3 regions of the Shewanella sp. MSW genome follow, and region 2 is predicted to be linked to each of the others. Evidence: riboswitches for the same ligand, from Rfam matches in the RefSeq annotation. Region 2 holds a riboswitch; each other region holds the start of a gene.
The links. A riboswitch is a leader RNA that binds a small molecule or an ion and turns the genes downstream of it on or off. The one in region 2 is predicted to bind lysine.
Positions count from the first base shown of each region.

Region 1: it holds a riboswitch for lysine, as region 2 does, so the genes downstream of both, AYI96_RS14590 (Na+/H+ antiporter NhaC family protein) here and lysC (lysine-sensitive aspartokinase 3) in region 2, are expected to answer to the same signal.
Region 3: it holds a riboswitch for lysine, as region 2 does, so the genes downstream of both, AYI96_RS12780 (Na+/H+ antiporter NhaC family protein) here and lysC (lysine-sensitive aspartokinase 3) in region 2, are expected to answer to the same signal.

Region 1 is NZ_LVDR01000013.1:83,280-86,557, forward strand. Features, by position in the region: gene AYI96_RS14585 (HlyD family secretion protein) at 1-174, shown strand, start outside; gene AYI96_RS14590 (Na+/H+ antiporter NhaC family protein) at 259-1,839, opposite strand; lysine riboswitch at 1,922-2,093, opposite strand; gene AYI96_RS14595 (oxidative stress defense protein) at 2,300-3,007, opposite strand; gene rimO (30S ribosomal protein S12 methylthiotransferase RimO) at 3,243-3,278, shown strand, end outside.
Region 2 is NZ_LVDR01000003.1:87,838-91,115, reverse strand. Features, by position in the region: gene arcA (two-component system response regulator ArcA) at 1-695, opposite strand, end outside; gene AYI96_RS03610 (DUF3293 domain-containing protein) at 1,256-1,690, shown strand; lysine riboswitch at 1,773-1,950, shown strand; gene lysC (lysine-sensitive aspartokinase 3) at 2,087-3,278, shown strand, end outside.
Region 3 is NZ_LVDR01000010.1:157,825-161,102, reverse strand. Features, by position in the region: gene AYI96_RS12790 (electron transfer flavoprotein subunit beta/FixA family protein) at 1-506, shown strand, start outside; gene AYI96_RS12785 (electron transfer flavoprotein subunit alpha/FixB family protein) at 507-1,430, shown strand; lysine riboswitch at 1,521-1,719, shown strand; gene AYI96_RS12780 (Na+/H+ antiporter NhaC family protein) at 1,801-3,278, shown strand, end outside.

The sequences.
Region 1 (3,278 bases), on a different contig from region 2:
GGCCGACCTCTGGTGAAACTCAAGCCGCTGGATGACCTGAGTCAGTATCATTTGCCACTGGGTACCAATGTGGAGATCGCCATCTATTCCGACAGCTTTGAGCATGTATCAATCATGCGTAAGGTATTGATAAGGATGAAAAGCTGGCAGAACTATCTCTATCTGGATCACTGAGACTCCTTATCTTCGCGCAAGCCTTTGGCAAGAGTAAAAAGCCCCGGAAAAACTCCCGGGGCGTTTTGGTATCCCATCTCAGCTTCAGCCGATGGCGGCCTCGGGAGCCGCCTGGAAACGCCTGGCGTGGTAGAGGCAGAAGAGTGCAAACCAAGCGGCACTCACCAGGAAACCGGCCAGGGTGGAATGCAGCAGCCCCATGGCCAGATAACCGAGCGCTGCCCCGAAGGCGACTGTCAGGGCATAAGGCAACTGGGTCAGTACGTGGTCTATATGGTGACAGCCGGCACCGGTGGCCGACAGAATACTGGTACTGGAGATGGGCGAACTGTGATCGCCAAACACAGCGCCGGCCAGCACAGCCGACAACATGGGCAGCAGGAGTTGAATATCGCTGGCGGCAGCCATATCACCGGCGAGCGGCAACATGATACCGAAAGTGCCCCAACTGGTGCCTGTGGCAAAGGCCATGGCGCAGGAAAGCACAAACACCACCACAGGCAGCAGCCCTGCGGGCAGGTTGCCGTTAGCCAGGCTAGCGAGATATTTGCCGGTTTCCATGTCACGCACCACGGCGCCTATGGTCCAGGCAAACAGCAGTATATTGATAGCCGGCAACATGGCCATGACGCCTCTGGGGGCGGCGCGCAGCCAAGTGGATATCCCAAGGCCGAGACGCAGGGCCAACAAGCCGGACACCGCCAGGCTGCAAAGGGCGCCATAAACCAAAGATGAGCCCACATTGGTATGTTCAAAGGCGCCCAGCACACTGAAGGCCTGACCATTGGCGGCCAATACCTGAGCCCCTGAGTCCAGCATGAAATAGATACTCGCCGCCGTCAGTGTCACTATCGGCAACACCATATCCAGCATGCCGCCGCGGCTGTCGGCCGGGGCTTCCATATCCAGTCCTATGGGCCTGCCCTTGGATTCATCCCAGAGCTTACCTTCGAGCGCCCGCTGCTCATGCTGTCGCATCGGCCCAATATCCAGTTGGAAAGCGATCACCACCACCACCATGATCAGGGTAAATACCGCATAGAGGTTCATGGGGATCATCTGCACAAAAGCGGCGATCGGGCTCTGCTCTGTCACCCCATGGGCCACGAGTATGCCGCCCACCAGGGCGATGATATAGGCCCCCCAGGAAGAAATGGGCATCAATACGCATACGGGCGCCGCAGTCGAGTCCAGCAGATAGGCCAACTTGGCGCGGGAGATCTGGAATCTGTCGGTCACAGGGCGGCAAATGGGCCCCACCGACAGGCTGTGGAAGAAGTCGTCAATAAAAAAGGCAAACACCATCAAGCCGGTGAGCGACTTGGCGCCCTTGCGGCTCTGGCAGCGCCTGGCGGCCCATTCGGCGAAGGCCCGGGTCGCACCCGAGGCGGTCATCAAGCTGATAAGCCCACCCAGCAGCAGCATAAACAGCAACATATTCAGGTTATCGCTGTTGGGAGCACCATCGACCCAGAAGATTTTCAGCACACTGTCAAACAGGTAGCGCAGCGATTGCAGCGGTGAAAACTGCTGCAACATCAGGCTGCCGGCGACTATGCCTACCCCAAGGGAGAGCAGTACTCTACGGGTGATGATCGCCAGCGCAACCGCCAGCAGAGGAGGAACTATGGACCAGGGAGAGTCCGCAAAATGCATGATATTCATGATCTCTTTACACCAAGAAAGGTGGAGATCTACCGATAGGATCGAAGAAACTCAGACCAAGGAGGGCAGAAACTTCTCAGCTCCTTCAGGTAGCGCTCCATAGTGGATAACTATGGCAGTCCTGCACCTGTTAGATACAGAACCAGCAGCTAGGTTTGATGGCCTGGCTACTTCGGCGCCGACTCCTTTCCCCGGGCCTCAAAGGCATCACCCTCTTCCCGGTTACTTTTAGGCAGCGCGCCTCTACTCAAAGGTATTCGACTGGCATTCTAACTATCACAGCTCCAATAGCAAGCCGGATTGCGCCTCTGGCGGTAAATATCCCGCTAGGCGGGCATTACGCCCAGAGGAAGTGACTCATGTCACGGCCTAGCAATACCGGCACCGCTTGTTCACGAGCCACGGTTAAAAACTGCTTCGCTCCATCAGCGAGCCAACGGCTCTCACCCGAATGCTTACCTCAGTCACGCAGCTTGTAGCTGACCTCGACCCTGTCGGAGAAGGTTACCTGGCCATACTCATAGCTCTGGTTGATAGCACCTTCGGCCATCATGGCGGCCTTGTACATCACAGGACGCACCGGGCCTTGGTCGAAATAACGAATCGACCAGACGCCATCGAGTTTCTCGCCGAATCCGGCCGCCAGTTCACTGGCCTTTTGCTTGGCATCTTCAATGGCCGCCTGCCGCGCCTGCTTGCGCATCTCGGCTTCTTTACTGGACTTAAGGTTGATCTGGTTCACCTTGTTGATCCCGCCTATTAACGCCGAGTCCAGTATGGGATTGAGCTGATCCAACTGTTTCACCAACACTGTCACACTGCGACTGGCGCGATAGCCCTTGAGCTCGGGCGCCTTGTCCTTGAGGTAAACATACTCAGGTTGCAGATTCAGATTGGCGGCGGCAATCGACTCCTTGGCGACCCCGGCCTTGAGCAGGCGCTCGATAAAAGCGGCCACCGCCTGGTCGGATGCGGCCTTGGCCGCCTTGGCATCAGATTCGCTTAATGACACTTCAACATGGATTTCGGCCATATCGGGCTCAACCTGTATCTGGCTGACGCCTGTGGTTTCCAGCAGAGGTCTATCCTGAGCCAGTACTGAGTGGCTCATCAGAGTAGCGGGTAACAATGCGCCTATCAGCGCCAGATTCAGCAGAGATTTTTTCATCTTGGTTCTCCAAAAAGTTCGCTTTCGTTGACCATAGAAACGCAGCCGGCTGACAAAAGGGTTAAAAAAATCAAAAAATTTTTCAACGACGTTTTGAAGCGGCAACCGAGATGGCAACATAGAACATAAATTAGCCAGCCCAACTGTACCTTTTCTATGGCTGAGGTATAATCGCCGCCAATTTTACCGGCACCCAAGCGTGCTCCATCAGCTTTAGCATTGCGGAAAACAGCTCTTGAAGAAATCAGTCGACATTTTTGATCCCAAGCAG
Region 2 (3,278 bases):
AAACGGTAGCCTTCGCCGTGGATGGTGGCGATGATTTCCGGTGTATCAGGCACACTTTCGAAGTGCTTACGGATACGGCGGATAGTCACATCAACAGTACGGTCATGTGGCTTAAGCTCACGGCCGGTCATCTTCATCAGCAACTCGGCGCGGCTGAGGATCTTGCCTGGGTTTTCCACAAAGTGCAGCATGGCGCGGAATTCGCTACGCGGCAGCTTGTAAGACTCACCCTGAGGGCTGACCAGTGAACGGCTGTTGATCTCCAGGCTCCAACCATTGAAACGATAATGTTCCACGGCGGCCTTTTCTTCAATTTCAGCACCTGAGCTGTTGACACGAGTCAGCAGGTTGCGGGCACGAATAGTCAACTCACGAGGGTTGAACGGTTTGGTGATGTAATCATCGGCACCGATTTCCAGGCCCAAGATCTTGTCTACTTCGTTATCACGACCGGTAAGGAAGATGAGGCCGATATTGTTGATTTCGCGCAACTCCCGCGCCAACAGCAAACCATTCTTACCTGGCAGATTGATATCCATAACCACCAGGTTCACCTTGTTTTCCTGCAAGGCTTTGTGCATCTCTGCGCCATCATTGGCTTCGGTTACCACATAACCTTCTGCCTCGAAAATACTTCTCAGCGTGTTACGGGTAACGGCTTCATCTTCAACGATCAGAATGTGCGGGTTTTGCATGTTATTTACCTAATTAAATCAGTTTATCTAACCATGAGCGCGGGTGACGCTCCGCTATACTCTCTAAAACGCCAACATTCACAGGGTTCACGTAAGTGCTGTTCAAAACTGAAATGAAACGGCAACACACTTCATGATTAGCAAAAAGTATGCTCTCCACCTGGAGAGGCGCGAACTGTACTCTCTAGGATTCCCAGTGGCGGGATTTAGTTCCTGAAAGACATGGAAAATCCAGAAAATGCGATCTTAAAACCAGATTACATTTGGTACAGAGTCGTTATCATTAGAGACTTATGCTGTCGCGTAATGGCGCTAGCCTGGTCACACGCTTAACTCTAGGTCTCTGTCGATACAATCCATTGTACTAGGATTAGGCATTTGTTAACAAATGAAATGTTAACAAATTAATGTTTAACTATGATCTAAGTCACAAGTTTTTATGTTAGATATTGAAACTTAAGCGTTTTGTGTTTTGTCTTACTGTGAGCTTGCTCACGGGGCTAGGGGATTTCGTAAGCCTTTGCTAGAATAACTCCGGTTCATTAGAGACAGATACTACAATGGATGCTGCATTTGAAAGTCTCTGGCAGTACTACCAGAGCGCATGCTTTTTTTTGACTCAGTCGTTTTCTTCCGCTGTTCCTTTTGCCATTGTCACCGCCCATAACCCTCTGGGGCAAAAATTGACTTCCTGCCAGAACCGTCTTCTCGATCGGCAATTACAAGGTGATATTGATAAGCTCGGCATACCCTATCGGGCTATTATAGGTGCGGCTGAGGATCTCAGTCATATGGAAAAAAGTTGGGCCCTGTTTTTGGATAAGGCTGCGGCAATCGAACTGGCATTCAAGTACCGTCAGAATGCACTTTATTATGTGGATAAAGGCTTACTGACATTAGTGCCCTGCCATAAAGGCAAGCATGAAATAGAGCTTGGATTATTTGCAAGCCGAGCTCGTTTGGTCAATGAATTACCTGAACTTAGTGATAAATAAGTTGAGGATATTTCATCGGATGCAAATTAGCATTGACTTCATAAGGGCTTTATTGCTAATTTTTTCATCCCTTTCGCAAGAAAGGAACAGAAGAGGAGCGTTAACTAGGTAGTGAGTCAGAGGAAACCAATTTCCTATGACGGCTCATGAGGGAGATTAACGCCGAGGTCGGGATGCGTATTGGTAACGCTCTCCGGTCGGTTGGTCAGGCTGAATCCTGGCGGCTGTCACCTGGTTTTTGGTGGAGAGCTTCTGGTGACGATCGCTTTGTCCCTACTTTGGGGTGCGTTATCTCAGCACCAGGCTCTTCGAACGTTATCTGTTCGGAGCTTAACTCATGAAGTCTATTCTCGTTGTCGACCTTTCCCTGTCACCTGCCTGTGGGGGAATGCGCTGATGTCTCTTGTTGTTGCCAAGTTTGGCGGTACCTCAGTTGCCGATTATCAGGCGATGAATCGCTGTGCCGATATAGTGCTTGGAAATTCGGCTACTCGTCTGGTTGTGGTGAGTGCATCCAGTGGCGTAACCAATCTGTTGGTGGAGTTGTCTCAGGCAGACATGGGGGATGAGCGCCGTCTCAAATTATTGAAAGATATTGCCAGCATTCAATATGCGATTCTGGACAAACTTGGTAGACCTGCTGCTGTTGCCGCGGCGCTGGATGCCTTGCTCAGCCGTATGGCAACGCTCAGTGCCAAGCTGTTGCAGGGGCCGAGTAATGCTATGGTTGATGAGATCCTGTCCCTTGGTGAGCAATGCTCTTCAGCGCTGTTTGCCGCGGTATTGAGAGAACGCGGTGCCAAGGCCAGCGCCTTTGATGTGCGTCAGGTGATGCGTACCGATAGCCATTTCGGCAAGGCCGAACCACAAATCGCCGAACTGAAGCGACTGGCGACAGAGAAATTACAACCCTTGCTTGAGCAGCAACTGTTGGTGACCCAGGGGTTTATCGGTGCCGATGCCGAGGGGCGAACAACTACCCTTGGGCGTGGCGGCAGTGATTATTCCGCGGCTCTGTTGGCAGAAGCTTTGCAAGCCGATGCGGTTGAGATCTGGACCGATGTAGAAGGGATTTACACCACAGATCCCAGACTGGCTCCCAACGCCAGGCCTATCGCAGAAATCAGTTTTAATGAGGCGGCGGAGATGGCTACTTTTGGCGCCAAGGTGTTACACCCTGCCACCATCTTGCCGGCGGTGCGCCAACAGATCCAAGTGTTTGTCGGTTCCAGTCGGGCGCCGGAAAAAGGCGGCACCTGGATCCGCCATCAAGTGGAAGATGAGCCGGTATTCAGGGCCGTTGCCGTGAGACGAGATCAGACCCTGCTTAACTTGCATAGTTTGCAGATGTTGCATGCCCAGGGCTTTTTGGCTGAGACCTTTGCTGTGTTGGCGCGGCACAAGATCAGTGTCGATCTCATTACCACCTCAGAGGTGAATGTGTCGCTGACCCTGGACAAAACAGGCTCAGATTCAGCCGGTAAGGGGCTTCTGACGGAAGCTCTGCTGCAGGAGTTATCGCAAAACTGCCGGGTGCGGGTGGAAGACAAGCTGGCCCTGGTAGCGATCATTGGCAACAAGATAGCCA
Region 3 (3,278 bases), on a different contig from region 2:
GTGCCATTCACATTGAAACCGATGAAGAGCTGGTGCCCCTTTCTATTGCCAAGTTACTCAAGGCAGTGCAGGACAAAGAGCAGGCGCAGCTAATTCTGCTCGGCAAGCAGTCCATCGATGGTGATAACAATCAGACCGGACAGATGCTGGCGGCGCTCGCCGGTATGCCTCAGGCAACCTTTGCATCTGAAGTGAAGCTGGAAGGTGAAACTTTGCTGGTTACCCGTGAAGTGGATGGTGGTTTACAGACTCTGTCCATGCCTCTACCGGCTGTAGTTACAGCGGATCTGCGTCTAAACGAGCCTCGCTATGCTTCTTTGCCCAATATCATGAAGGCCAAGCGCAAGCCGCTGGAAACCATGAGCATTGAGGATCTGGAAGTGACTCTCAAGCAGCACGTACAGGTGTTGGAGGTAGCAACGCCGGCCAGCCGTCAGGCGGGTGTGATGGTGGCTTCCGTTGAGGAGCTGGTGGACAAGTTGAAAAACGAAGCGAAGGTGATCTAAATGGCCGTATTAGTAATAGCAGAACACGATAATGCCAGCCTGAAACAGGACACAGCCAAAGTCGTCGCCGCGGCCAAAGCCATAGGTGGAGATATTCACCTCTTGGTTGCCGGTCAGGATTGCAAGGCCGCAGCCGATGCCGCCGCCAAGCTTGAAGGTGTCAGTAAAGTACTGTTGGCCGATAATCCTGCCTATGGTGCTCATCTTGCCGACAATATTGGTGAGCTCATCTTGTCTTTGAGTGGCGACTACAGCCATATTCTGGCTGCAGCCTCAAGCCAGGGTAAGGATATACTGCCAAGAGTGGCGGCTTTGCTGGATGTGGCTCAACTTTCTGAGATCACCAAGGTGATCGATGCCGATACTTTTGTCCGTCCCGTCTATGCCGGTAACGCCATGGCGACCGTTAAGAGTCTGGATAACAAGAAAGTGGCCACAGTGCGCGCCAGCGCCTTCGACGCCGTTGCCGAGACAGGTTCAGCTGAAATCAATCAGCTCGACAGCGTCTTTGACGCCAAGAGCAGCTTTGTCTCTCAGAGTTTGACCGAGTCGGCTCGTCCGGAGCTTGGCAGTGCCAGAGTGATTGTTTCCGGTGGTCGCGGTATGGGCAGTGGCGAAAACTTTGCCATGCTGGAAACCTTGGCCGATAAGCTTGGCGCCGCCGTAGGTGCATCACGGGCCGCCGTAGATGCCGGATTTGTTCCCAATGATTTGCAGGTCGGTCAGACAGGTAAAATTGTGGCGCCAGAGCTGTATATTGCTGTGGGTATCTCCGGAGCGATTCAGCATCTGGCCGGGATGAAGGATTCAAAAGTCATAGTGGCTATCAACAAAGATCCTGAAGCGCCTATTTTCCAGGTTGCCGATTATGGTCTGGAAGCTGATCTGTTTGATGTGGTGCCCAAGTTGAACGAGTTGATTTAATCTGTGATCTAGGTCACGATAGGCGGCTTTGGGGTAGCATCCTCAAAGCCGCCTATGTTTTTATGTGCCTCACGCCTGAAATCAGGCGTCCTGAGAAGTAGAGGCGCACTAAATATCAGTAGCGGTAAGCAGGGTGATTCCGTTTATGTATCGCGAAAGGATTTGGTGCCGAAGGGGTTGCGACTCATCAAAGTCCACCGCTGGGGCTGTTACCAAATAGGGGCAGCACTGCCATAGTATATTCTGTCGGGATGACAGATTGACGTTACTATGGAGCGCTACTGAAAGGACAGGTGCTACTCGGTATGTTTTTGCCTTTTCCCACCAGTTCAGTTGCCCTCCATTCGTATTTAACGAAGAACAAGACTCAATGACAGTACTAAGTTATGCCGACTCGGCACTCTCTTTGTTGCCGCCGGTTGTGGCAATTTTATTGGCGATCTTCACCCGGCGGGTGTTGTTATCTCTAGGGCTGGGAATACTGATCGGAGCCTTGTTGCTCAATCAATGGTCGGTGTTGGATACCGGGGTTTATCTGGGGCAAAGGGTGCTTTCCCTGGTTTGGGACGATGGCGCTTTTAATGCCTGGAACCTGTATATTCTGGGTTTCCTGGTGCTGCTGGGAATGATCACTGCACTGATTACTGTTAGTGGCTCTGCCAGAGCCTTTGCCAACTGGGCCAGACAGCATATCCGCAATCGTCGTGATGCTAAGCTGCTAACCATGTTTCTCGGTTGTGTGGTGTTTATCGATGACTACTTCAACAGCCTGGTGGTGGGCAGTATCGCTAGACCGCTGACCGACAGATATTATATCTCCCGCTCCAAACTGGCGTATCTTTTGGATTCAACCGCAGCGCCTGTGTGCGTTATCTCGCCGGTTTCCAGTTGGGGTGCCTATATTATTGCCCTTATCGGCGGTATTCTCACGGCTCATGGTTTTACCGAGACCGGACATCTGAGCGCTTTCGTGCAGATGATCCCGATGAACTTCTATGCCCTGTTTGCCCTGGCGCTCTTGCTATGCGTGGCCTATATGGAGCTGGATATCGGCGCCATGCGCAAACACGAGCTTAATGCTCGCAAAGGCAATCTCTATGATGAGTCCAAGGGACTGCCTCCCGGTGCCAATGCCGATCTGCCCGAGGCGGAAACCGGTCAGGTGCACGGCCTGTTCCTGCCCATAGGTGTCTTGGTGGTAGCGACTTTCTACTTTATGGTTTCCAGCGGCGCCGATGCCCTGGCGGCAGAAAGCCTGCCTTTCAGCATCATAGGTGCCTTTGAGAAAACCGATGTGGGCTCGTCACTGTTTTTTGGCGCTTCCATCGGACTGGTGGTAACGCTGCTGCTGGCCTTTATCCAGAAGATTGAAGTCAAGATGATCCTCAAGGCGCTCACCTCGGGTGCCCGTTCTATGTTGCCGGCCATCTATATTCTGATGTTTGCCTGGACCATAGCCGGGATCATAGGTTCATTGGAAACCGGCAAGTTTATGGCCAGTCTCGCCAGTGGCAATATTCCCTTTGCCTTGCTGCCGGCCGTGTTATTTATTTTGGCTGGGCTTACCGCCTTTTCTACCGGCACCAGCTGGGGCACTTTCGGGATCATGTTGCCGATTGCTGCCGATATGGCTATGGGCAGCCACAGCAGTATGATGTTGCCTATGTTGGCGGCCGTGTTGGCTGGTGCTGTATTTGGCGACCACTGCTCGCCGATATCGGACACCACGATTCTGTCATCTACAGGTGCCGGCTGTCATCATATCGATCACGTGTTGACTCAGCTGCCTTATGCGGTCTTGGTGGCGCTTATTTCCCTCGGTGGTTATATAGTGCTCGGTTTTACCGA